Regions from separate parts of the Cupriavidus sp. DF5525 genome, predicted to be linked through region 2. Evidence: predicted binding sites of a transcription regulator. Region 2 holds the regulator's gene; the other holds the start of a gene.

Region 1 (11,017 bases), 430 kb from region 2:
CCTGCCGATCTGCCGGCCGTCCTCGCTGCGATAGAGGCCTACGTAGGCCCTGGCGCCACGGATGATTAATGACAATCGGCTCCGCGGTCTATGACCGCTTTCCGGCGCGCTAATGACTGGCCGTTCATGGCCGATAGCAGCCATTTCGCCATTTTTGAGTCGTAGCCAAAAGAAATGGGAGCCTCAGCTCCCATTTCTAGTTCCTGCATGACAGCAGGATGTCTGCCGCTGCTGCCTCAATCCCAGCTCAACGCCCCGCCAGTCTGATACTCAATAACCCGAGTCTCGAAGAAGTTCCGTTCCTTCTTCAGATCGATCATCTCAGACATCCACGGGAACGGGTTCTCTTCGTTCGGGAACAGTTGGTCAAGTCCAATCTGCTGGCACCGACGATTGCAGATGAAGCGCAGGTAAGACTTGAACATCGGCGCATTCAACCCCAACACCCCACGCGGCATCGTGTCCTCAGCGTAGCGGTATTCGAGGTCAACCGCTTTCTTGAACAACTCAGTAATCTCAGCCTTAAACTCCGCCGTCCACAGATGCGGATTCTCCAGCTTGATCTGGTTGATCAGGTCGATACCAAAATTGCAGTGCAGCGACTCATCCCGCAGGATGTACTGATACTGCTCAGCAGCCCCGGTCATCTTGTTCTGCCGCCCCATCGCCAGGATCTGCGTAAAGCCCACATAGAAGAACAGCCCTTCCATGATGCAGGCAAACACGATCAGCGACTTTAGCAGCTTCTGGTCATTCTCCGGCGTACCGGTCTTGAACGACGGATCCGTCAGCGTGTCGATGAATGGGATCAGGAACTCGTCCTTGTCGCGGATCGACTGCACTTCGTGGTACGCGTTGAAGATCTCGGCTTCATTCAGGCCAAGCGACTCAACGATGTACTGGTAGGCGTGCGTGTGGATGGCCTCTTCAAACGCCTGGCGCAGCAGGTACTGGCGGCATTCCGGCGCCGTGATCTGGCGGTAGGTGCCCAGCACGATGTTGTTGGCGGCCAGCGAGTCGGCGGTGACGAAGAAGCCGAGGTTGCGCTTGATGATGCGGCGCTCGTCTTCGGTCAGGCCGTTGGGGTCTTTCCACAGGGCGATGTCGCGGGACATGTTGATTTCCTGCGGCATCCAGTGGTTGGCGCAGCCGGCCAGGTACTTTTCCCACGCCCACTTGTACTTGAACGGGACCAGCTGGTTGACGTCGGTGGAGCCGTTGATGACTCGCTTGTCGGCGGCGTTGACGCGGCGGTTGCTTTGCAGGGCGGCGGCGTTGGGATTGTTGCCCAGGATGCCGGGCTGCGTGGCGGCGGGCGGCAGGACGCCTTGCTGGTCGGCCGTGGTGGCGGCAGCGGGTTGCAGGGCAGGCTGCGGGGCAGCTTGCGGGGTGGCTTGAACGTCGTCGTCCCAGCTCAGCATGATGTGATTCTCCGTGATTCGTGGTGGCTGGCTAGGGGGCCAGCAATGGGCGGCAGCACTTCGTTGAGGCGCCGGCCCTCTCCCCCGGCCCCTCTCCCGCGAGCGGGAGAGGGGAGCAAACCGAGGGGTTAGGTAGGACTTATTGGCAGGCTTCGCACTCTTCGAAGCCGGGGTCGCCCGGGCGCATCGTGCAAACCGCGCCCTCGGCTTCCGGCATGACCGGGGCCGAAGCGGCCGCTGCGTCCAGTGCCGAGCCGTTGTCGCTACCCGACGACACCGCATTCAGCGAACCGCGCGACACGGTCGACTTCTCCACGTGCGTGGCAGCCATCGTGCGCAGGTAGTACGTGGTCTTCAGGCCGCGTACCCATGCCAGCTTGTAGGTGTCATCCAGCTTCTTGCCCGATGCACCAGCCATGTAGATGTTCAGCGACTGGGCCTGGTCGATCCACTTCTGGCGGCGGCTTGCAGCCTCCACCAGCCAGGTCGGCTCGACTTCGAACGCGGTGGCGTAGATGTCGCGCAGGTCTTGCGGGATGCGGTCGATACGGGCCAGCGAGCCGTCGAAGTACTTCAGGTCGGCAACCATCACCTCGTCCCACAGGCCGCGTTCCTTCAGGTCGCGCACCAGGTAGTCGTTGACCACGGTGAACTCGCCCGACAGGTTGGACTTGACGTACAGGTTCTGAAAGGTCGGCTCGATGCAAGCGGACACGCCGATGATGTTCGAAATGGTCGCGGTCGGGGCGATCGCGATGCAGTTCGAGTTGCGCATGCCGTGTTGCTTGATGCGGCCGCGCAGCGCGTCCCAGTCCATCGTGCTGGACAGGTCCACTTCCAGGTAGCCGCCGCGCTCTTCGGCCAGCAGCTTGAGCGAGTCTTGCGGCAGGATGCCACGGTCCCACAGCGAGCCTTCGTAGGTGCTGTAGCGGCCGCGCTCTTCAGCCAGCTCGGTCGAAGCCTGGTAGGCGTAGTAGCACACCGCTTCCATCGAGGTGTCGGCGAACTGCACCGCGGCCTTGCTGGAGTACGGGGTGCGCAGCACGTGCAGGCAGTCCTGGAAGCCCATGATGCCCATGCCGACCGGGCGGTGGCGCAGGTTGGAATTGCGCGCCTTCTCGACCGCGTAGTAGTTGATGTCGATGACGTTGTCGAGCATGCGCATCGCGGTGCGGACGGTCTTCTGCAGCTTGGCGTGATCGAGCGCGTAGGTGCCGTCGGCCTGCCTGGCCAGGTGGGCGACCAGGTTGACCGAGCCCAGGTTGCAGACGGCGATCTCGCTCTCGTTGGTGTTGAGCGTGATTTCCGTGCACAGGTTGGAGCTGTGGACGACGCCAACGTGCTGCTGCGGGCTGCGGATGTTGCAAGGATCCTTGAAGGTGATCCACGGGTGGCCGGTCTCGAACAGCATGCCCAGCATCTTGCGCCACAGTTGCAGCGCCGGCAGCTTCTTGAACAGCTTCAGTTCGCCGCTGGCGGCCTTGGCTTCATAGCCGAGGTAGGCCTTCTCGAATTCCTTGCCGACCTTGTCGTGCAGGTCCGGGCAGGTGGCGGGCGAGAACAGCGTCCATTCACCAGCTTCCATCACGCGCTTCATGAACAGGTCCGGAATCCAGTTGGCCGTGTTCATGTCGTGGGTGCGGCGGCGGTCGTCACCAGTGTTCTTGCGCAGTTCCAGGAACTCTTCGATGTCCAGGTGCCACGTTTCCAGGTAGGCGCAGACGGCGCCCTTGCGCTTGCCGCCCTGATTCACGGCCACGGCGGTGTCGTTCACCACCTTCAGGAACGGCACCACGCCTTGCGACTTGCCGTTGGTGCCCTTGATGTGCGAGCCCAGCGCGCGCACGTTGGTCCAGTCATTGCCCAGGCCGCCGGCGAACTTGGACAGCAGCGCGTTTTCCTTCAGCGCTTCGTAGATGCCTTCCAGGTCGTCCGACACGGTGGTCAGGTAGCACGAAGACAGCTGCGAGCGGCGGGTGCCCGAGTTGAACAGCGTCGGCGTGGACGACATGAAGTCGAACGACGACAGCAGCTGGTAGAACTCGATGGCGCGGCCTTCGCGGTCCTTCTCGTTCAGCGCCAGGCCCATGGCCACGCGCATGAAGAAGGCCTGCGGCATTTCGATGCGGGTTTCATCGATATGCAGGAAGTAGCGGTCGTACAGGGTCTGCAGACCCAGGTAGTTGAACTGGAAGTCGCGGCCGGCGTCCAGCGCGGCGCCCAGGCGCGTCAGGTCGTAGGTGGCGAGCTTTTCGTCCAGCAGCTCGGCTTCGATGCCGCGGGCGATAAACTTGGGGAAGTACTCGGCGTAGCGGGCCGACATTTCCGACTGGGTCACTTCGGCGCCCAGGATTTCCTTGCGGATGGTGTGCAGCAGGATACGAGCGGTGACCTGGCTGTAGGCCGGGTCCTTTTCGATCAGGGTACGTGCGGCCAGGATGGCGGAGTCGTACACCTGCGTCATCGGCACGCCGTCGTACAGGTTCTTCAGGGTTTCCTTCAGGATCGGCTCGGCGCTGACCGCATCGCCCAGGCCCGAGCAGGCGTTGTCGATCAGGGCGTGCAGTGCGGCGATGTCCAGCACGTGGGTCACGCCGCCGTCGGTCACGTTGACCGAGAAGCCGCCTTCCTGCACACGGGCCACTGCCTGCGCGCTAGCGCTGGCGCGCTCGTCCTTGCGCTTCTCGCGGTACAGCACGTAGGCGCGGGCCACTTCATGCTCGCCCGAGCGCATCAGCGCCAGTTCCACGTGGTCTTGCACGTCTTCAATATGGAAGGTGCCGCCGTTGGGGCGGCTGCGCAGCAATGCGCGGACCACGGTCTGGGTCAGTTGCTCGACCACTTCGCGCACGCGCGCTGAAGCGGCACCCTGCCCGCCGTTCACGGCGAGGAAGGCCTTGGTCATGGCCACGTTGATCTTGGACGGCTCGAAAGACACCACGGCGCCGTTGCGACGAATGATCTTGTGATCCGGGTAGTTCGTATTGGCGGCGTTGGCGGGGGTCTGCTGCGCGGTCGGTGCGATACCTGCAGCGCCACTCGCGCCCGTGGTGATTTCGTTCTGGGCCGTTTGCATGAGAACTCCTGTTTTTACCCTGGAAATAAGAGACAAAAGAGTCCCTGGCGAAATGCTGCGGAAAGAACATCCGCCCGGCCTGGGCCGGGCATGGACAAACTACCTCTGCGTGAACATTTCGCCAGGGACTCTTGTGATGCGCTGGCCCCGCGGTGGCGGCAAGACGGTGTCGCGATCTGCGCGACGGCCACCTCACACCTGGGCCGGCTCCCCGGTTTGACTACTAGATATAGTGGGTGCTGCTGAAAACTGGGCTAAGTATAGTGAAACGAATCCGAATGACCAGTCTTGACAAGCGCTTTTTCGGGGTCGGTGCCACGGATGCGGCAGCGCCACATGCCCGGGAGGCTAATACTCGCAAGGGTTTCGGCCAAACCGTTCGCAACCGCACATTTTTGAAAAATTTTTTTGATTGTTGTGACGGTGCGATAGCCCCTCGCCGGCATGGGGCATGTGCGCCAGGACGGGGCACGCTGGCGTGATGGCAGACGTTACGAATCAGTCACCCGAGTCGGTCACCGGGCCGCAACGATACGGCAGCATAGCCGGCGGCAATGACGCTTCTGTGGCAAAGCGCGCCCAGTCGAAATGCGGGCCGGGATCGGTCTTACGCCCCGGGGCGATATCGCTGTGGCCGGCAATCGCCCGCACCGGGTAGGTGGCGAGCAGCGCCGGCACCAGTGCGGTCACGGTGTCGTACTGGGCGGGGGTGAATGGCAGGTCGTCGCAGCCTTCGATCTCGATGCCGATAGAAAAGTCATTGCAGCGCGCCCGGCCAAAGAAGTCCGATTGCCCCGCATGCCAGGCCCGCTGCGTACACGGTACGAACTGCACCAGCTCGCCCTGGCGCGTGACCAGGAAGTGAGCGGACACCTGCACCTGGTGGATGGTGGCGAAGAACGGGTGCTTGTCCGGGTCGAGCCGGTTCTGGAAGAAGGCTTCGATGTCGCCGCTGCCGAACTGGCCCGGCGGCAGGCTGATGTTGTGCAGCACCACCAGGTCGACCGCCATGCCTGGCGGGCGCTCGTCGAAATTGGGCGACGGCACGCGGCGCGCGGCGGGGACCCAGCCGTCGGCGTCGGGCAGGAAGCGGCGGCTGCGCTCCGGCAATGCGGGCAGCGCGGGCGTGGCGGCGCTGGTCATGACGTGCCCTCGGTAGCGTTCTCGCCCGCTCCCTCGGCGGCGCCGCGGTCGGCGGCGTCCATGGCCTCGCGGATGCCCAGCTGCTGGATGCGGTAGCGCAGCTGGCGCAGGTTCAGGCCCAGCAGCGGCGCCGCCGCGGTGCGGTTGAAGTTGGTTTGTGCCAGCGCCTGCAGGATCAGCTCGCGCTCCACGGCTTCCAGCCGCGCCGCCAGGTCGATCGGGAAGACGATGCCGCGGCAGGCGCGATCCACCGGATCGCCGTCGGTTTCGGGTTCCGGGGCGGCGGCGGCCGGGGCAGGCGGTGCGGGTTCCGGTGCCGATGTCGGGGCCGTCGATGGGACCGCCGTAGGCGGCACGGGCGGCCACATGCCCCCGGCGGCCCAGGGGGCGTAGTGGGCGGCGGGCGCCATGGCGGGGGCCGGCGCGTGCATCAGCCCGGCGCGCTCGGCGCCTGCTTCCAGCGGGCCCAGGTCGGCGACCTCGATCTGCTCGCTCTCGGCAAAGGCGTAGGCGCGCTCGAGCAGGTTCTCCAGTTCGCGCACGTTGCCGGGGAAGCGGTAGGCGGCCAGCCGGTCCAGCGCCGCCGGCGCCAGCCGCTTGGGGCGCGGGTCGCCGTAGCGCACCGCCAGGTGGTCCAGGATGGCGCGCGCCAGCACCGGGATGTCCTCGCCGCGCTCGCGCAGGGTGGGCATGCGCAGCTCCAGCACGTTCAGGCGGTAATACAAGTCCTGCCGGAACTGGCCGGCCGCGACCATCGCCGCCAGATCCTTGTGGCTGGCGCACATCACGCGCACGTCCACGGCGTCTTCACGGCTGGCGCCGATCTTGCGCACGCGCCGCTCCTGCAGCGCGCGCAGCAGCTTGACCTGCATCGGCAGCGGCAGGTCGGCCACTTCGTCGAGCATCAGCGTGCCGCCGTTGGCGGCCTGGAAGAAGCCGCCGCGCTCGCCGTCGGCGCCGGTGAACGCCCCTTTGACGTAGCCGAAGAACTCGGACTCCATCAGGTTCTCGGGGATGGCGCCGCAGTTGACCGCGACAAAGGGGTGCGCGGCGCGGGCGCTGGTCGCATGGATGGCGCGGGCGGCGCGCTCCTTGCCGCTGCCGGATTCGCCGCTGATCACCACCGGTGCCATGCTGCGCGCCAGCCGCGACAGCGAGCGGCGCACCTCCTGCATGGCGGCGGAGTGGCCGGGCAGCAAGGCCGCGGCGCGGTCGGCGGCTGGGTCGGCCGCGGCGGCATCGCTGTCGCGCTGCTGGCGGCCGAGCGCGTTCAGCACCAGGCTGCGCAGCTGTTCCAGCGATACCGGCTTGGCGATGTAGTCGAAGGCGCCGGCCTTGAGGGCCTCCACGGCGTTGTCGGCGCTGCCGTAGGCGGTGATGACCGCGACCGGCACGCGCTCGGGCGCGGCGGAAAGCTGCCGCACGATCTCGATGCCGAGTCCGTCGCCCAGCCGCATGTCAGTCAGCACCAGGCTGTAGCGGCGCTGCGCCAGCTTCTCGCGCGCCTCGGCCAGCGAGCCGGCCAGCACCACGTCATGTCCCATGCGGCGGATCGAGATATCCAGCAGCTCGCGCAGGTCGGCCTCGTCGTCGATGACGAGGATGGGATCGGGCGCGCTGGACATTCGGGGTGGCATGAGAACGGGATCGGGGGTGGGTCGGGTTGAGCCGGCTCAGGCTGCGGCCGCATCCGCGGTCTCGATGCGCAGCGTCAGCACGAAGGCCTTGGCCGGCAGTGTATCGCGCGCGGCTGGGGCCAGCACGCCGGTACGCTCGATCAGCGCCGGCAGCGACACGGCGCCATAGCGCACCTGCGCATCGTTGACGCCGCACAGCTCGCGCGCCATGAACAGGCCCAGCCCGGTGCCCTGCGCGTTGCTGGTGAAGAATGGCTCGAACAGGCTGCGCTGGTGCTCGCGCGAGACCTCGGCGCCGTCGTTCCAGACGATCAGCTCGGCATGGTGCTGGTCCAGCGCGTGCGCCAGCAGCCGGATCGAGCCCGGCAGCCGGCTGCAGTAACGCCAGGCGTTGTCGAGCAGGTTGCCCAGCACCTGCTGCAGCTGCGAGGTATCGAACACCACCGGCTGGGCCACGTCCACCGTCAGCCGGATGGCGTTGGCGTTGATGTCGGCGCGGCCCGCTGGGCGGGTTTCGCCGGCGTGCGGGCGGCGCGAGCGCATTTCCAGCCGCCAGCGCTCGACGATCTCGGGCAGCGCCTGCGCCAGGTGCACGGTGCTGCGGCCGGTGCGCGGGCGGCGCGACATCTGCAGCACGTCGGACACCACCTGGTCGAGCCGGCGCACGTTGTCGTTGATGATGCGCAGCAGGCGGGCGTCGATATCGACGTCGGCGCCGCCACTGTCTGGCACACCGGGCTCGCGCCTGCCCGAATCGGCCAACAATTCGCTGGCCTGGCTGATTGCCGCCAGCGGGTTGCGGATCTGGTGCGCGATGCTGGCCACCAGCCGGCCCATCGCGGCCAGCTTTTCCTGCTGCACCTGTTCGGCGATGCGTTCCCAGCTTTCGATATGGACCAGCACGGTGTCACGCATCTCGCTGCGCAGCAGCGCCTCGTCTTCCTGCGACCAGGCCATGGCCTCGTTCTGGGCGATGGCCAGGCGCAGGCGCGCGGCAGCTTCGGGCGAGAGTTCGTTCCAGGTGGCGGTATCGAGGGTGGTCGGCAGAGTACGGCCGTGCGCCAGCGTCGAGCGCAGGCCCGCCAGCCCCGGCAGCACGAAGCGCAGCCGCAGCCGAGTGTGCTGCATGGTGCCGTCGGCCAGCGCCGTGCCGGACGCCATCGGCAGCAATTGCAGGATGCGCGGCACATCGTCCTTGCTGCGCAGCCAGTCGCGCAGCATCTCCATCAGCGGCTGCAGGCGCGGGATGCGGCGCAGGTCGAACAAGACGGCGTCGCCACCGCTGGCGCCCTGCCCCGCAGCGCCACCGAGCCGGCGCGAATAGATCCGTTCATGCGGCTGCACCCCCAGCAGCACTACCGCCGCCGGGTTGGCCGCCACCACCGCGCCGTTGGCGCGCACCAGCATCACGCCGTCCTGCATGTCGTTGACCATCAGCCGGTTGACCAGCTGCTGCAGCCGCAGCTCCTGCTCGCGCGCCAGCGCCAGTCGTTCCTGCGCGATCTGGCGGTTGGCCAGCATATACATCAGCAGCGCGGCGATCATGAACACCAGGCCGAACAGGCCCGAGCCCAGCAGGCCGGCGTCGGCCTGGCGCAGCAGGATGGTGTGGGTGAACGGGCCGCTCATCACCACCAGCGCGGAGATGGCCGCGGCGAACAGCGCGAACAGCAGGCTGGTCAAGGCCCCGGCTTCCAGCGCCGGCAGCAGGAAGATCATGGCCAGGCCGTCGGCCTGCCCGTGGGTGCCGTGCCGCGCCAGCACGTGGTAGACCAGCGCCAGCAGCGCCAGGTCGGCCAGCACCTGCACGCGTACACGCAGATGGAAGTGCCGGCGCCACAGCGTGCCGGCCAGCATCGCCAGCGCAATCACCAGGTAGGGCAACGCGACCGTCATGGCCGCCGCATGCTCGACCGCTCCCAGCGCAAACGGCAAAACTGCGGCGACGGCCGGGGGCTCGCCGCGCTGCATCAGCGCGTAGCCGACCAGCAGCAGGCCGACGGCGACGCGGGTCCAGCAGAAGTAGCGCAGCAGGCGCCAGTGGAATTCGGGTGGTTCGTCCTGGCGCCACAACTGCGCCAGACCGCGCCAGGCGTTCAGCCGCTGCCAGCCCGAGGGACCAGTCGGCGCCGGTCCGGTCATGCGCCGGGACCGCCAGTGGTGCCGGTGCTGGCTTCGTCAGGCAGGTGGCTGCGGCGGCAGTAATGCAGGCCGCGCCAGGCAATGGCCTCGCCTTGCGGCAGGTGTACGCCGCAGTGTGCGCACTGGACCATCGGCTCGGCCGTGGCAGGCGCGGCGGCTTCGGCGGCAGCGCGCTGGCTGGCTTCGCGCGCATGCTGCTGCGCGCGCTGTTGCGCCAGCCGAGCCTCGGCACGGGCTCGCAGCCACCAGATGACGCCCAGCACCACCGCCAGCAGGATCAGGATACGTGCCATGGCAAATCAGATGCGGTGCAAGACGACTTCGATCACGAAGCGGCTGCCGACATAGGCCAGCAGCAGGATGCCGAACGAGGCGATGACCCAGCGCAGCGCCACCTTGCCGCGCCAGCCGCGGAAGATGCGTCCGGCCAGGATGCCGCCGAACATGGCCCACGAGATCAGCGCAAACACGGTCTTGTGGTCGAGCCGGAAGGCGCGGCCAAACAGTTCCTCGGAAAACAGCAGTCCCGAGGCAATGGTCAGCGTCAGCAGCACGAAGCCGGCGCCGATCAGCCGGAACAGCAGCTTCTCCAGCGTCAGCAGCGGCGGCAGCAGGTCCAGCCAGCGCCCCAGCCACTGGCTGGGCTGCGCCTCGCTCGGCCGCGCCGGCGCGTGGCGGAAGCCGTGCAGGCGCCGTTCAGCCAGCAGCATCAGGAAGGCGTGGAAGGCAGCCAGCGTGAACAGCCCATAGGCCACGTTGGCGATGATGAAGTGCAGCTTGAACAGCGGCTGCGCCGCGTAGCCCAGGATCTGCGAGCCTGGGAAGGCCAGGGGCAACAGGCTGGCGACCAGCGCCACCGGGATCACGATCAGCCCCAGACCGGCCAGCGAGAAGAAAAAGCTCTCGATCCAGTAGATGCCCACGCCCAGCCACAGCATGGCCGACAGCGCGAAGGCAAAGCCGAACACCATGCGCTCGGCCGGGAAGATGGTTTCATGCAGCAGCATGCCGTGGCTGGCCAGCGCGGCCAGCATCAGCACGTGCCACCAGGCCGGGCGCGCTTCGCCGTGCGCGCCGCCCGCCGGTGGGATGCCGCCGCCCGGGCCGCCGGGACCGGAAGCAACGAGCACGGCCGAGGCGCCGCCGCCTGCCTGGCCGGCCGCGGTCGCGAGCGGATGGCGCGTGGCCCAGCCGTGCCAGGCCAGGCCGCAATAGAGAAGTGCCGTGAGGGCATACAGTACAATGACCATTTGCGCAGTTTACCTTAGTGCCCACGGACGGTGGCGGCCGGTTGAACCGGTGCTCCAGGCCCCCGCGTGAGCCGGTCCTGCCCCGATTCTTCTCCGAGCCCTGCTCCGACCTTTCCCCAATTCCTGCCATGCTGGACAATCTCACTCAACGCCTGGCGCGTGTGGTCAAGACCATGCGCGGCGAGGCGCGCCTGACCGAGGCCAACACCGCCGAGATGCTGCGCGAAGTGCGCCTTGCCATGCTCGAAGCCGACGTGGCGCTGCCGGTCGTGCGCGAATTCGTCGCCCGCGTCAAGGAAAAGGCATTGGGCGAGGAGGTCGTCACCAGCCTCACCCCGGGCCAGGCCC
Region 2 (11,017 bases):
CGAGCACGTCCATCTCGCGCTGGTAGGCTGCGCGCATGGCGCGACGGGCCGCGTCGAGCAGCGCGCCGGCTTCGTTGCCGCGCTCGCGTGCCTTCAGGAACTCGCCCATGCCGGATTCGAAGATCCGTTCCAGCGCGCCGGTGTTGTGGCGGTTGTTGACAGCACTGTTATATAGCGCCTGCAGGTCGCCGCCGGCCCAGAAGTCGCGCTCGAACCCCTCGGTCTGGGTTCGCGCCGAGCGCACCGCCAGGTGCTTGCGGAAGATATAGGTCCACGAAAACAGCGACATGACGAGCAACAGCACCATGACGGCCTGTGCCAGCAGGCTGGCGTGGAGCACCAGCGTAATGATCGACATGTCTTGTGTGACGGTCACGGGATTCATCGGGCGGACTTGATGGTAGCTAGGACGGGGGCGGGAATCGGGGCGGGACGGAAAGTGCTTCGATCGACACATCCAACGCGAATGGCGCCGGTGGCCAGCAACAGCTCGGCGCGCCAGGCTTCCTGGGTGAACTGGACCGAGGCCGGTCCGACCCGGTCGATGCGCGTGCGGATATCGAGCTGGTCGTCCAGCCGGGCGGGCGCATTGTAGTCCACCGCAGTGCTGCGGACGATAAACACCACGCCCGCCTCGTCGGCGAGCGCCTGCTGTTCGATGCCGAGCGAGCGCAGCCACTCGGTGCGGGCTCGTTCGAAGAACTTCAGATAGTTTGCGTAGAACACTACGCCGCCCGCGTCGGTGTCTTCCCAGTACACCCGCAGGGTCCAGACAAAGTTTGTCATGGCCGCGATTGTAACGGAGAGCGCCGGCGCTTCGTGTAAACCCGCACGACTAGTTTGCAACAGCAAGTTGCTGGCCAGCCCTTGCCAGGGCTTGGCTGGCGGGCCGACGGCTTGCGGCGGGCGCACTCTCCGCGCTACACTGCGCGCAACCATTCCATCTTGCGCGACTGGCGATGTCAGTGGGCACTACCACGAGGAAGCGCAAGTTCTCTGGCGTGAAGTTCAGACGCCTGCCGCTCGCCTGGGCAGCGAATGGGAAGCAGGGTGCGCCCTGTAGCGACGGTCTTATATAGAACCGCCGGTACCGGACGCCATCAGCCTTCCCCGCGCGCCCTACCCCCGATGCGCTAATCGGATTCCCTTTTTTCAGACGAGTTTCGCCATGTTCGAACGCAGCCGTTTTACGATCGACCAGATCGACCCCGAGGTCTTTGCCGCCATCCAGAAGGAAAACCAGCGTCAGGAAGATCACATCGAGCTGATCGCTTCCGAAAACTACACGTCGCCGGCCGTGATGGCCGCGCAGGGTTCGCAGCTGACCAACAAGTACGCCGAGGGCTACCCCGGCAAGCGCTACTACGGCGGTTGCGAATATGTCGACATGGTCGAGCAGCTGGCCATTGACCGCGTCAAGCAGCTGTTCGGCGCCGACGCCGCCAACGTGCAGCCCAACTCGGGCTCGCAGGCCAACCAGGGCGTGTTCTTCGCCATGCTCAAGCCGGGCGACACCATCATGGGCATGAGCCTGGCCGAAGGCGGCCACCTGACCCACGGCATGGCGCTGAACATGAGCGGCAAGTGGTTCAACGTGGTCAGCTACGGCCTGAACGCCCAGGAAGACATCGACTACGACGCGCTGGAAAAGCTGGCGCAAGAGAAGAAGCCCAAGCTGATCATCGCCGGTGCCTCGGCCTTCGCACTGCGCATCGACTTCGAGCGCATCAGCAAGGTCGCGAAGTCGATCGGCGCTTACTTCATGGTCGACATGGCCCACTACGCCGGCCTGATCGCCGCCGGCGTCTACCCGAACCCGGTGCCGCACGCCGACTTCGTCACCACCACCACGCACAAGAGCCTGCGCGGCCCGCGCGGCGGCGTGATCCTGATGAAGGCCGAGCACGAGAAGGCAATCAACTCGGCGATCTTCCCCGGCATCCAGGGCGGCCCGCTGATGCACGTGATCGCTGGCAAGGCGGTGGCGTTCAAGGAAGCGCTGACCCCCGAGTTCAAGGAATACCAGCAGCAAGTGGTGAAGAATGCCGCCGTGCTGGCCGAGACCCTGATCGCGCGCGGCCTGCGCATCGTCTCGGGCCGCACCGAAAGCCACGTGATGCTGGTCGACCTGCGCGCCAAGAACATCACCGGCAAGGAAGCCGAGCGCATCCTGGGCGAGGCGCATATCACCGTCAACAAGAACGCCATCCCCAACGATCCGGAAAAGCCGTTCGTGACCTCGGGCATCCGCCTGGGCTCGCCGGCCATGACCACGCGCGGCTTCAAGGAAGAAGAAGCCCGCGTCGTCGGCAACCTGATCGCCGATGTGCTGGACAACCCGCACGACGCCGCGAACATCGCCAGCGTGCGCGAGCAGGTGGCCGCCCTGACCAAGCGTTTCCCGGTCTACGGCTGATGCATCAAGGCCGCCCCCGCATGTCGTGGGGGCGGCCGGCAGCCCCGCAAGCCACGCCTTCATCCGGCGCCCGGCTTGCGGGCCTGGCCAACCCGCCCCCGCCACCGCAGAACGACAACACGGACAAGGCGACGGGGTTCAACTGAAGGTGGTCGGCATGAAATGTCCCTTTTGCGGTCATTCCAATACCCAGGTACTCGACACGCGCATGTCGGAAGACGGCGATGCCGTGCGCCGGCGCCGCCGCTGCGAGGCCTGCGATCGCCGCTTCACCACCTATGAGCGGATCGAGCTGTTCTTCCCCGCCATCGTCAAGAAAAACGGTTCGCGCGTGGACTACACGCGCGCCAAGCTGAAGGATTCGATGCGCCTGGCGCTGCGCAAGCGCCCGGTCTCGGCCGAGGCCATCGATGAAGCCATCACCCGCATCGAAGAAAAGCTGCTGTCGCTGGGCGAGAAGGAAATCCCCAGCAGCCAGGTCGGCGAACTGGTGATGCGCGAGCTGCGCAAGCTCGACAAGATTGCCTATATCCGCTTTGCTTCGGTGTACCGGAGCTTCGAGGATGTGTCGGAGTTCTCCGACGTGCTCGCGGAAGTGACCGCGGGCAACAGCAAGCGCTAGCCTCTCCCCCTCGCTCTCTTATCGCTCCCAGCAGTTCTGCAGGTACACGGCCGGGTTGGCCCCGACCGTGTTCAGCCGCGCGCCCGTCTGGTCGAGCAGGTAGATGCCGCACGCGTCCGCCGCATCCACCGGTACCGCCTGCAGCCAGTAGCCGTTTGCCGTCAGCGTATTGGCCACGATCGAGATGTTGTAGCGCACCCGGTTGCTGTCACGCGGCGAAGTCCGCAGTGCCGCCGGCAGCGCGAACGCCACGCCGGCCGGGGTCTGGTCATAGCGGCCGTTGACCGAGCGGAAGCGCTCGAGCTGCTGCGCCGCCTCGGTCATCATGCCGCGCGCATCGGTGCGGTAGCCGCGCCGCACATACTCGGTGTAGTTGGGGATGGCGACCGAGGCGATGATGCCCAGGATCACCACCGTCACCATCAGCTCGATCAGCGTCACGCCGCGCATGTCGCGGCGGTTGCGGAAGCGGTTCGTCATTGGGATATCTGCCTCCACGACAGCCGGTTGCGGGCGATATTGCCTTTCTCCACCACGCTGATCACATCGCCGGTGGTGGCACTGGCGACCTTGAGGTGGTCGCTGCTGCCACCGCCCCCGGTGAAGATGGTCGAACCGAAATTGCCCTGCTGCGCGATACCGGACACCACCAGCACCTTATTGTTGATCTTCAGGCTGTCGTCACCGTCGATCTTGCCGTCGCTGCTTACGTCGAGCACAGAGTACGTCAGCGCCCCGCCGGTCAGCGCGGCAAAGTCGAACAGGTTGGAGCTGATGCCACCCACGCATTCATCGGTGGACGGTGTCAGCGTGGTGACCACCAGCCGTTCCGCATCCATCTTGGGCTTTACCACCACGCGCTCGCCCTGGGCCAGCAGGTCGATATACCAGCCGCGCTGCGTGGTGTAGTCGACGGTGTTGCTGCTGAGCGTGAATACCGTGCGCGCTGCCCCGTCCACCATCATCGAGCCGGTGGCCAGCGCCTGCGCGCGCAGGTTGCCGCGCGTGGCCGACGAGACATTGTTGTCCCACACGCCGTAGACCGAGTTGTAGCCGGTGGCGGCGGTGTCGGCGGCATCGTAGAAGCGGCCGGTGCCGAAGGTCAGCAGGAAGCCCTTGTTCGGGTCCTTGGGATTGATCAGCGCGGTCGGTGCCGCCGTGATCGGCTGGGCCACGTTGGACGCGCTCACCGCGGTGAACAGCGGCGCGCCCTGCGTGGTACCCATGCGCGCAGCCCATGCCGACGGGTTGGCGCCGGACAGGTCGAACTTCCACAGCCGGCCCTTCAGGTCGCCGGCATAGACGGCCTGGATGGTCAGGTTGTCGTCATAGACCACTTCCGGGCTGCTCAGGCCGTTGCCGTTGCCGGTAGCCGTGGTTTCCTTGGCATCGGCATAGATCTTCTGGATGCCGCCGGTGGCGAATGGGTTCGCCAGGTCGACGATATAAAGCACGGCCTTGCCAGAGCTGCTCTCATAGCCGTTGCCGAAGATCGCCACCCACTTGCCGCTGTTGACGCGCCCGATCACCGGCGTGCCGATGGTGTAGCCCAGGTCGGCCTCGGTATCGCCGGCGATCTCCCACATGACCTTCTTCTCGTCGAAGTTCGCCGGGTCGGTCACGTCGAGTGCGAACATGCCCTTGCCTCCTGCCCCCATGCCGCCCACCAGCACCGTGCGCCAGCTGGCCGTACTTCCGGAGCCGCTGGGGATAAAGACATCGCCGGCGCTCGGCGTGGCATCGACGAAGAAGCGGTGGACATAGTCCGGCGAGGCCAGCGCCTTGACCGAGTTGGTGCCGACGATCGCCTGGTTGGGCAGGTAGGCGAACTTCTCGACGCCGGTCAGCGCATCGAAGCCGTGCAGCATGCCGTCGTTGGCGCCGACATAGATCATCGGCCTGCGGTTGGTGCGGTTGTTGGCGAGGAAGGAGAAGTAGCTGCCGCCGCCGTCTGCCTTCAGGTAGTCGTAGCCGGCGTCCGCCGCCTTCACGTAGATCGGCGAGGAGTTGACGATATCGCCCAGCACGTTGGACACCGCGCTGCCGCTGCCGTTGTCGGTCACGCGGTCGCGGTATTTGCCGCCGTTGCGCTTCTCCAGCGTGGTATCGCCGCGCAGGTAGGAGACGATGGCCTTGTCGCCGCCCAGCGCGGTCTTCTGCGCGGTGGACAGCGAAGCATCGCTGTCGCTGGCCCAGGTGAAGGGCTTGCCGACGGGAGCGGTGCCGCCCGGCGACCATGTATAGATTTTGCGCGACGCGGCAGCGGGCATCTTCTGGTACGCGTTCCAGTTCTGGATCGAAAAGGTGCGATCGGTCGCGTTAAAGCTCTGCGACAGCAGCTCGCCGGTCCAGGCCCCGGAGCGGAAGCGCGTCAGGAACAGCGCGGTATCGGTGTTCAGCGTGGTCGAGTTGGTCGCGGCCGATGACGACGAGCCGCTGCGCGAGGCGATCTGCGTCAGTGCGTTGTTCAGCGCCTCGGCAAGGCCGGTAGTATCGCCGGCGCTGTAGTTGTCGCCGCGCGTGTTGACCGCCGCGTGCCAGAGGTCATCGATCTTGGTCTGGTCGCTGCTGGACGCCTTGGGCCAGGAAATCGTGCCCGCCTTCAGCTTGGCCAGGATGGCATCAAGCACGTCACTGCGCGAGGCATTGGGGTTGCTCGGCTGGTTGTTCGGATCCGACTCCAGCGACCCCTTGACGCCGAGCCCCAGCGTGAACGTGACCAGGTGCTGCCAGAAGGCTTCGTCGCGGGCATTGGTCGGCACGCGGTTCTCGGTCGTGCGCAGGTCATTGACCCAGTACTTCATCGCCGCGTCGGCGAGCGTGTTGGAGTAGTCGTCCTTGTACGGCGTCACCGGCTGGTATTGGTAAGCCGTGCCCGACACCGGCGAAATCTTCGATCCCTTGTTGTTATCGATATTGCCGACCGAGGTGCTGTCCGAATAGTAACCATCGGTCGACAAGATGTGGTAGCTGGCGCGGCAGGCGCTTTCCTTGGTGCTACCGGGCTCAGTCCACGGCTGGGCGTTGTTCTGGAAGTACTTGCCTACAGTCTCCATCCCACCGAGCAGCGGCGTGCCGTTGGCGCTGATGCCCAGGCTGTAGAAGTCCTGGTAGAACTGGGGCTTGTTGGTGGTATCGAAGGGCGCCACCGCGCGGCGGATGCCGGCGTAGGTCGAAGTACCCGACTCGGTGTCGTCGTTGATGGAGGTAAAGCCCACGCGGATGGCTTCGTTCTGCCCCGCGAACGCCTGCCCTACCGCGGCGCGCATGGCCAGGATGCGCGAGCGGTAGTACTGGAACCAGTTGGCGAAGTTCTGGATTTCCTCTGCGTAGGTGCAGCTTGTCGCCGCTGCGCAGTCCGTGCGCTTGCCGTTGTGCGGGAAGGTGAATCCGGACTTGACCTCGTAGCGCTTGAAGCAATCCAGGTCCGACGTGGTCTTGTTGCAGTTGCTGAGCGTCGGATCGTATCGGTAGTAGAGCGCGGGGTAGAAAGTGACTCCTTTTTTTGAATAGCTCTTCCCGTCATTGCTGAGCCAGTATGTCTCTACCGTCTTGTCGCTGGTCAGGTCGATCGAGCCCTTGCCCGTCAGCATCGGGTTGTAATACGCCTGCTTCGGGTCGGCGTTGACCAGCTTGTTGGCCGGATCGAACCACGGGCGGTAGGTGACGTCGGGGTTGTAGTAGGAAACGTTCAGCGTCGCCGTCCGATATCGCGCTGCCGCAAGCGAGCTGCTGCTGAAGTTCACTACCGAGGCCTTTCTGCCGGAGTAGTAACTGCCATTGCCCGAATAGACACGGCCGCCGGATGGCAACGGGAAGGTATAAATCAGCCAGTTGTCGTCATCACCGCTCGGCGTCAGGTCCCATTTCGATTCCGTTCCATTCGGCGACAGACTCTCCGGCGTGATTTCGAACATCATCGAGCCCGAGTCATCCAGCGTGAACATCACGTTCGGCGCCACCGACGTGCTGAAGATCAGCGGCTGCTGCGAAATCGCGGCATGGCCGGCCGATACCGGCAGCATCGCTGTCGCGCATGCCACCGTGGCCGCGACGGACCGGCGGAACCCTTTGCTGAAGACTGTCATTGCCGTACCTCCGACTGGAGCGTGACCTGCGTGCCGGCGTTGATGCCGGTACCCAGGGCAGTGACGCGGTAGTGGATATTGATCGGCATGCCGGTCTGCGTATTCCTGACCTTGGACGGCTTGCGGATCTCTTCGATAAAGCAGCGCGGCGCCGCCGCGGCTTCGCGCAGGGTCACGCCATCGCTGGCGGGAATGACGATGACGTTGGTATTGGGCTCGGCGTTCACGCTGGTATCCCAGTTGGACGGCACCTCCCAGAACTGGCGGCCGTTGGCATCGAGGTAGCCGAGCTTGAGCTGGCCGGCGCTGTCGACCGGCGGGGTTGCCGCGTTGACGATGGCACTCATGTCCTTGCGGTACATGCGGTTGAACAGCGCCGCCGGTTGCCCGGTGACCACCACCCCCTCGCAGAAGCGCAGCCCCAGTTCCGCCGCCTGGAACGCCACCTGGTGGTCGCGGTTGTTCCCCGCCAGGCGTTCGTCGAACAGGCTGCCGCGCATGCTCCAGACCGTCAGCATCGAGACGATCACGATGATCACCAGCGCCACCACCAGCACCACGCCGCGCGCATGGCGCCGCGCATGTAGTGGCGGGTGCTTCCGGATTGCGTTCTTCCTCATTCAGCCCACCCGGTTACGCAGCGCGAAGCTGCTGGTAAAGCGCCGGCGTACGCGGCCGTCGGCGACGTTCTGGACGTTGTCGCCGCAGTCGCGGAAGCTGGTCGCCACGTCCGCGTTGACGGCGCTGGGATCGCTCACCAGCAGGCACACGCGCACGCTGACCACGCGGTTCCAGTCTGCCGCCGCCAGCGCGCTGGCCGGCTGGTACTGCGTCACGTTGACCGAGTCGGCATCCTGCGCCAGGCCGTAGGTAATCTGCAGGTCCTGCACGTTTTCAAGGATGGCCTCGGAGCGCGACGCCGCCATGGTGGCGCCGTCCGAGCCGCGGCACATCAGCGTCGAGCCCGCAAGGTAAAAGGCGTTCTCCGCCGTGCCGCGCGCTACCGGGATGGCGCGGCCGTTGCAGTCGGTCATGCTCGACAGCGAGCCGTCCAGGCGCAGGTAGCGCACGGTGACGGCATCGGGATTTGCATTCGCCACGGCAATGCAGGCACCGGTGTTGACATCCGCCATGCCGCCGTCGCATCCCTGCACCGGCGCGCCGTCAAAGGTCACCGGCCGCGCGCTCAGCAGCGACAGGTCGACCCGGCCAAGACCGGCCAGGCGCAACTGGTCGCCCATTACCGACAGCGCCCAGCGCGCGCCGTCATCGATGCTGCGCAGGCCTTCCTGCGTGCGCGTGCTGCGCTGCGTGGTCAGGTAGAACGCGGTGATCGAGCCCAGCAGCAACAGGCTGAGCACCAGCGCGATCATGATCTCGATCAGCGAGCGCCCGCGGCTGCGACGGATCAGGGCCGAAGGGTGACGGTAGCGCATGTGACTCCCCTGGTATCAAACCCGGCCAGCGTGGCGAAATAGTTGTTCGCGGCCTGCGAGCAGTCCGCCGCGGCAGCCGTGGAGGCCGGATCCTTCCAGTAGAGCTCGAGGCGGTAGCTGACAAAGCCGGCCGGAATGGTGCCCGCGGGCGCCGCCGCGGCAGGCGAAGTCCATGAAGCGACTCCGGCGCCGGGCAGTTGCGCGATCAGCATTGCCCACCATTGCGACACGTCCCAAGCGGCGTATTCCGCGCCGTCGCAAGTGACCCGGCTGCAGTCCTTGGCCGGCGCCGCGGGCGGCTGCACGGCCAGCGCATCGAGGTAGGCGTTCGCGCCCTCGGGAACGCCCTCGGCCAGGGCCGAGGTATTGGCGCGGATGCGCTCGGACAGGTCGGTCGCCGCGTCGACGATGGTGTAGCGCACGCTGGCACCGGAGCGGTAGCGTAGCGACGCCGCCTGCAGCGACATCATGCCGATCAGCACGATCGCAACCAGCACCATCGTGATCAGCACCTCGATCAGGCTGGTGCCGGACTGGCGTCGCTTGTAGCGTGGGATCAACTGCATGTCGCAGTCCTCTGATCCACCCGCCCCGATTGCGACACGCAGACATTGCGTGCGAGGCGATCCGAGCCGGACGCCGCAACGTGGAACGCCAGCGCGTTGCCTGCGGACAGGAAGCCTCGCGACGTGATCTGGATCGCCTGCACCGGCGCCGCCAGGGACAGCGCCAGGCCGGCATTGCCCGCATCCCGCACGCGGATGATCTCCTCGGTCGCGGCGCGGATCTGGTCGTTGTCGGTGTCCTGGAACAGGATCCAGCGCCCGCCCCAGTCCGCCTGCGCATCCTGCGCACAGACCGTGCTGGTGGCCGTGGTGGCGCGGCAGATGGTCACCGGCGCGTTGCGGCGGATGGCTTCGCTGCGCGCCAGTGAGAACAGGCCGGCCACCTCGGCGGTAGCCGCATCGGTGCGCGCGCGCTCCAGGAAGCTCTGAAAAGAAGGCACGGCGAACGACGTCGTGATGGCGATCAGCGCCACCACGACCAGCAGTTCGATCAGCGTGAAGCCCGCCGAAGGCTTTCGGCCGGCCCCGGGTGAAGCACGCACGCCATCAATGCCCGCATCCTGCCAGCGGCCATACAACGACGAGCGCCCTCCACACCCGGCGCGGCGGGTGCGAAATGGGCTGCCCATGTCAGCGCAACCGGCGACTGACTGGCGAACCGTCCTGCAAAAACCTCGGAATGACCCTGCTCATGATGACCCCCGGAATAACCGTTCTGGCGTCGGGCGCCTCTCTGCGGAGGCGCGCCGTTGCCACACCCGACTGCTTCTTTTGATTTTTCAGCCTGTCCAGACCGGCCGGCACAAGCCCAGAAACTGTGAGCCAATTTCTGGCTGTGGCGATACCCCGCAATAGTGGGGAATTCACTATGCGGTGTCAATAGCACTTGGCAAGGGGACGATTCCCATTTTGTCGCCGGCTGACAACGATGCCGGTGGGCACCAGTGCCGATGCTTGCAGGCCCGCGTTCACCAAATTTCGCAGACTCATATCAGGCATCAACACTCCCGCGGCACCGGGATACCTGTATGTGCAGACGCGCCTGCCCGATGGCTGGCAACGCGGCTACCTGGTGCTGGCGGCGAGCGGGGAATCGCTGGGCCGTCTCCACGACGGCGCGCCACGGCTCCACTACGCCACGGGTCACAGCCTCGGCCTGGCGGGCACCCTGGCACTGACCCGCGACAGCGTGGCCGTCCGCCCGCCGGTGGCGGGCACGTCGGGGCGTGAGGCGCATGCGCTGGCGCTCTGGTCGGTGGACAGCAGCACAGCAGCCCGGCTTGCGCAAACCGTAGCCAGCCGGCGCACTGGCCGCCTGGCCTGGCGCGAACTGGTCGGTCCCGTGCAAGAGGCGCCGCCATGAACGCAACCAGGCCGCGCGGCAACGCCATGCCGCAGCGGGGTGTCTCCCTGATCGAACTGCTGGTCGTGCTCACCGTGCTGGGGATCCTGGCAACCCTGGCCATACCGGCCTGGACCGAGCACCTGATGCGCGGCTGGCGCGCCCAGGCGCGGGCGGAACTGGCCGGCGCCCTCCTTGAGCTGGAACGGCATGCCGCAGTCGCTATGAGCTTCGCGACCCAGGCCGGCGGCGACGCCGTCGCGGGCGACTGGCCGCGCCTGGTGCCGGCGGCCGGCCGCGCTCGCCATGCCGTCTCTGCCGGCCCATGCCCGGCCACCAGCCTCGATGTCTGCGTCGAACTGCATGCCGCGCCGCTGTTCGCGGACCCGCGCTGCGGCGTGCTGATTCTGCGCAGCACCGGCCAGTGGCTGTCCCGGCCAAAGGCCGAAGACAGCCCCCGGCAGCTGCCGGCGGAGTGCTGAGGTGTGGATCCACGCCCCACCCGCCTGGGGCGGCCTGACGCTGGCCGAACTGCTGGTTGGCCTGG

The links. Region 2 encodes NrdR, which represses ribonucleotide reductase genes. Its sites were predicted from a motif close to CACNANATNTNGTG; they were not measured.
Region 1: the regulator NrdR is predicted to act here: its motif matches at 4,719-4,732, upstream of ABNX08_RS18655 (ribonucleoside-diphosphate reductase subunit alpha).

Annotation. Positions count from the first base shown of each region.
Region 1 covers NZ_CP168265.1:3,991,517-4,002,533, forward strand. Annotated here, with positions in the region: gene ABNX08_RS18645 (response regulator) at 1-69, shown strand, start outside; gene ABNX08_RS18650 (ribonucleotide-diphosphate reductase subunit beta) at 237-1,421, opposite strand; gene ABNX08_RS18655 (ribonucleoside-diphosphate reductase subunit alpha) at 1,561-4,497, opposite strand; gene ampD (1,6-anhydro-N-acetylmuramyl-L-alanine amidase AmpD) at 4,996-5,640, opposite strand; gene ABNX08_RS18665 (sigma-54 dependent transcriptional regulator) at 5,637-7,277, opposite strand; gene ABNX08_RS18670 (sensor histidine kinase) at 7,314-9,419, opposite strand; gene ABNX08_RS18675 (PP0621 family protein) at 9,416-9,712, opposite strand; gene ABNX08_RS18680 (inner membrane protein YpjD) at 9,719-10,669, opposite strand; gene ffh (signal recognition particle protein) at 10,798-11,017, shown strand, end outside.
Region 2 covers NZ_CP168265.1:3,559,850-3,570,866, forward strand. Annotated here, with positions in the region: gene tolQ (protein TolQ) at 1-385, opposite strand, end outside; gene ybgC (tol-pal system-associated acyl-CoA thioesterase) at 382-786, opposite strand; ZMP/ZTP riboswitch at 940-1,040, shown strand; gene glyA (serine hydroxymethyltransferase) at 1,169-2,416, shown strand; gene nrdR (transcriptional regulator NrdR) at 2,574-3,038, shown strand; gene ABNX08_RS16610 (type IV pilin protein) at 3,057-3,518, opposite strand; gene ABNX08_RS16615 (PilC/PilY family type IV pilus protein) at 3,515-7,126, opposite strand; gene ABNX08_RS16620 (pilus assembly protein) at 7,123-7,746, opposite strand; gene ABNX08_RS16625 (PilW family protein) at 7,747-8,562, opposite strand; gene pilV (type IV pilus modification protein PilV) at 8,535-9,128, opposite strand; gene ABNX08_RS16635 (GspH/FimT family pseudopilin) at 9,119-9,670, opposite strand; gene ABNX08_RS16640 (hypothetical protein) at 10,057-10,491, shown strand; gene ABNX08_RS16645 (prepilin-type N-terminal cleavage/methylation domain-containing protein) at 10,488-10,952, shown strand; gene ABNX08_RS16650 (Tfp pilus assembly protein FimT/FimU) at 10,954-11,017, shown strand, end outside.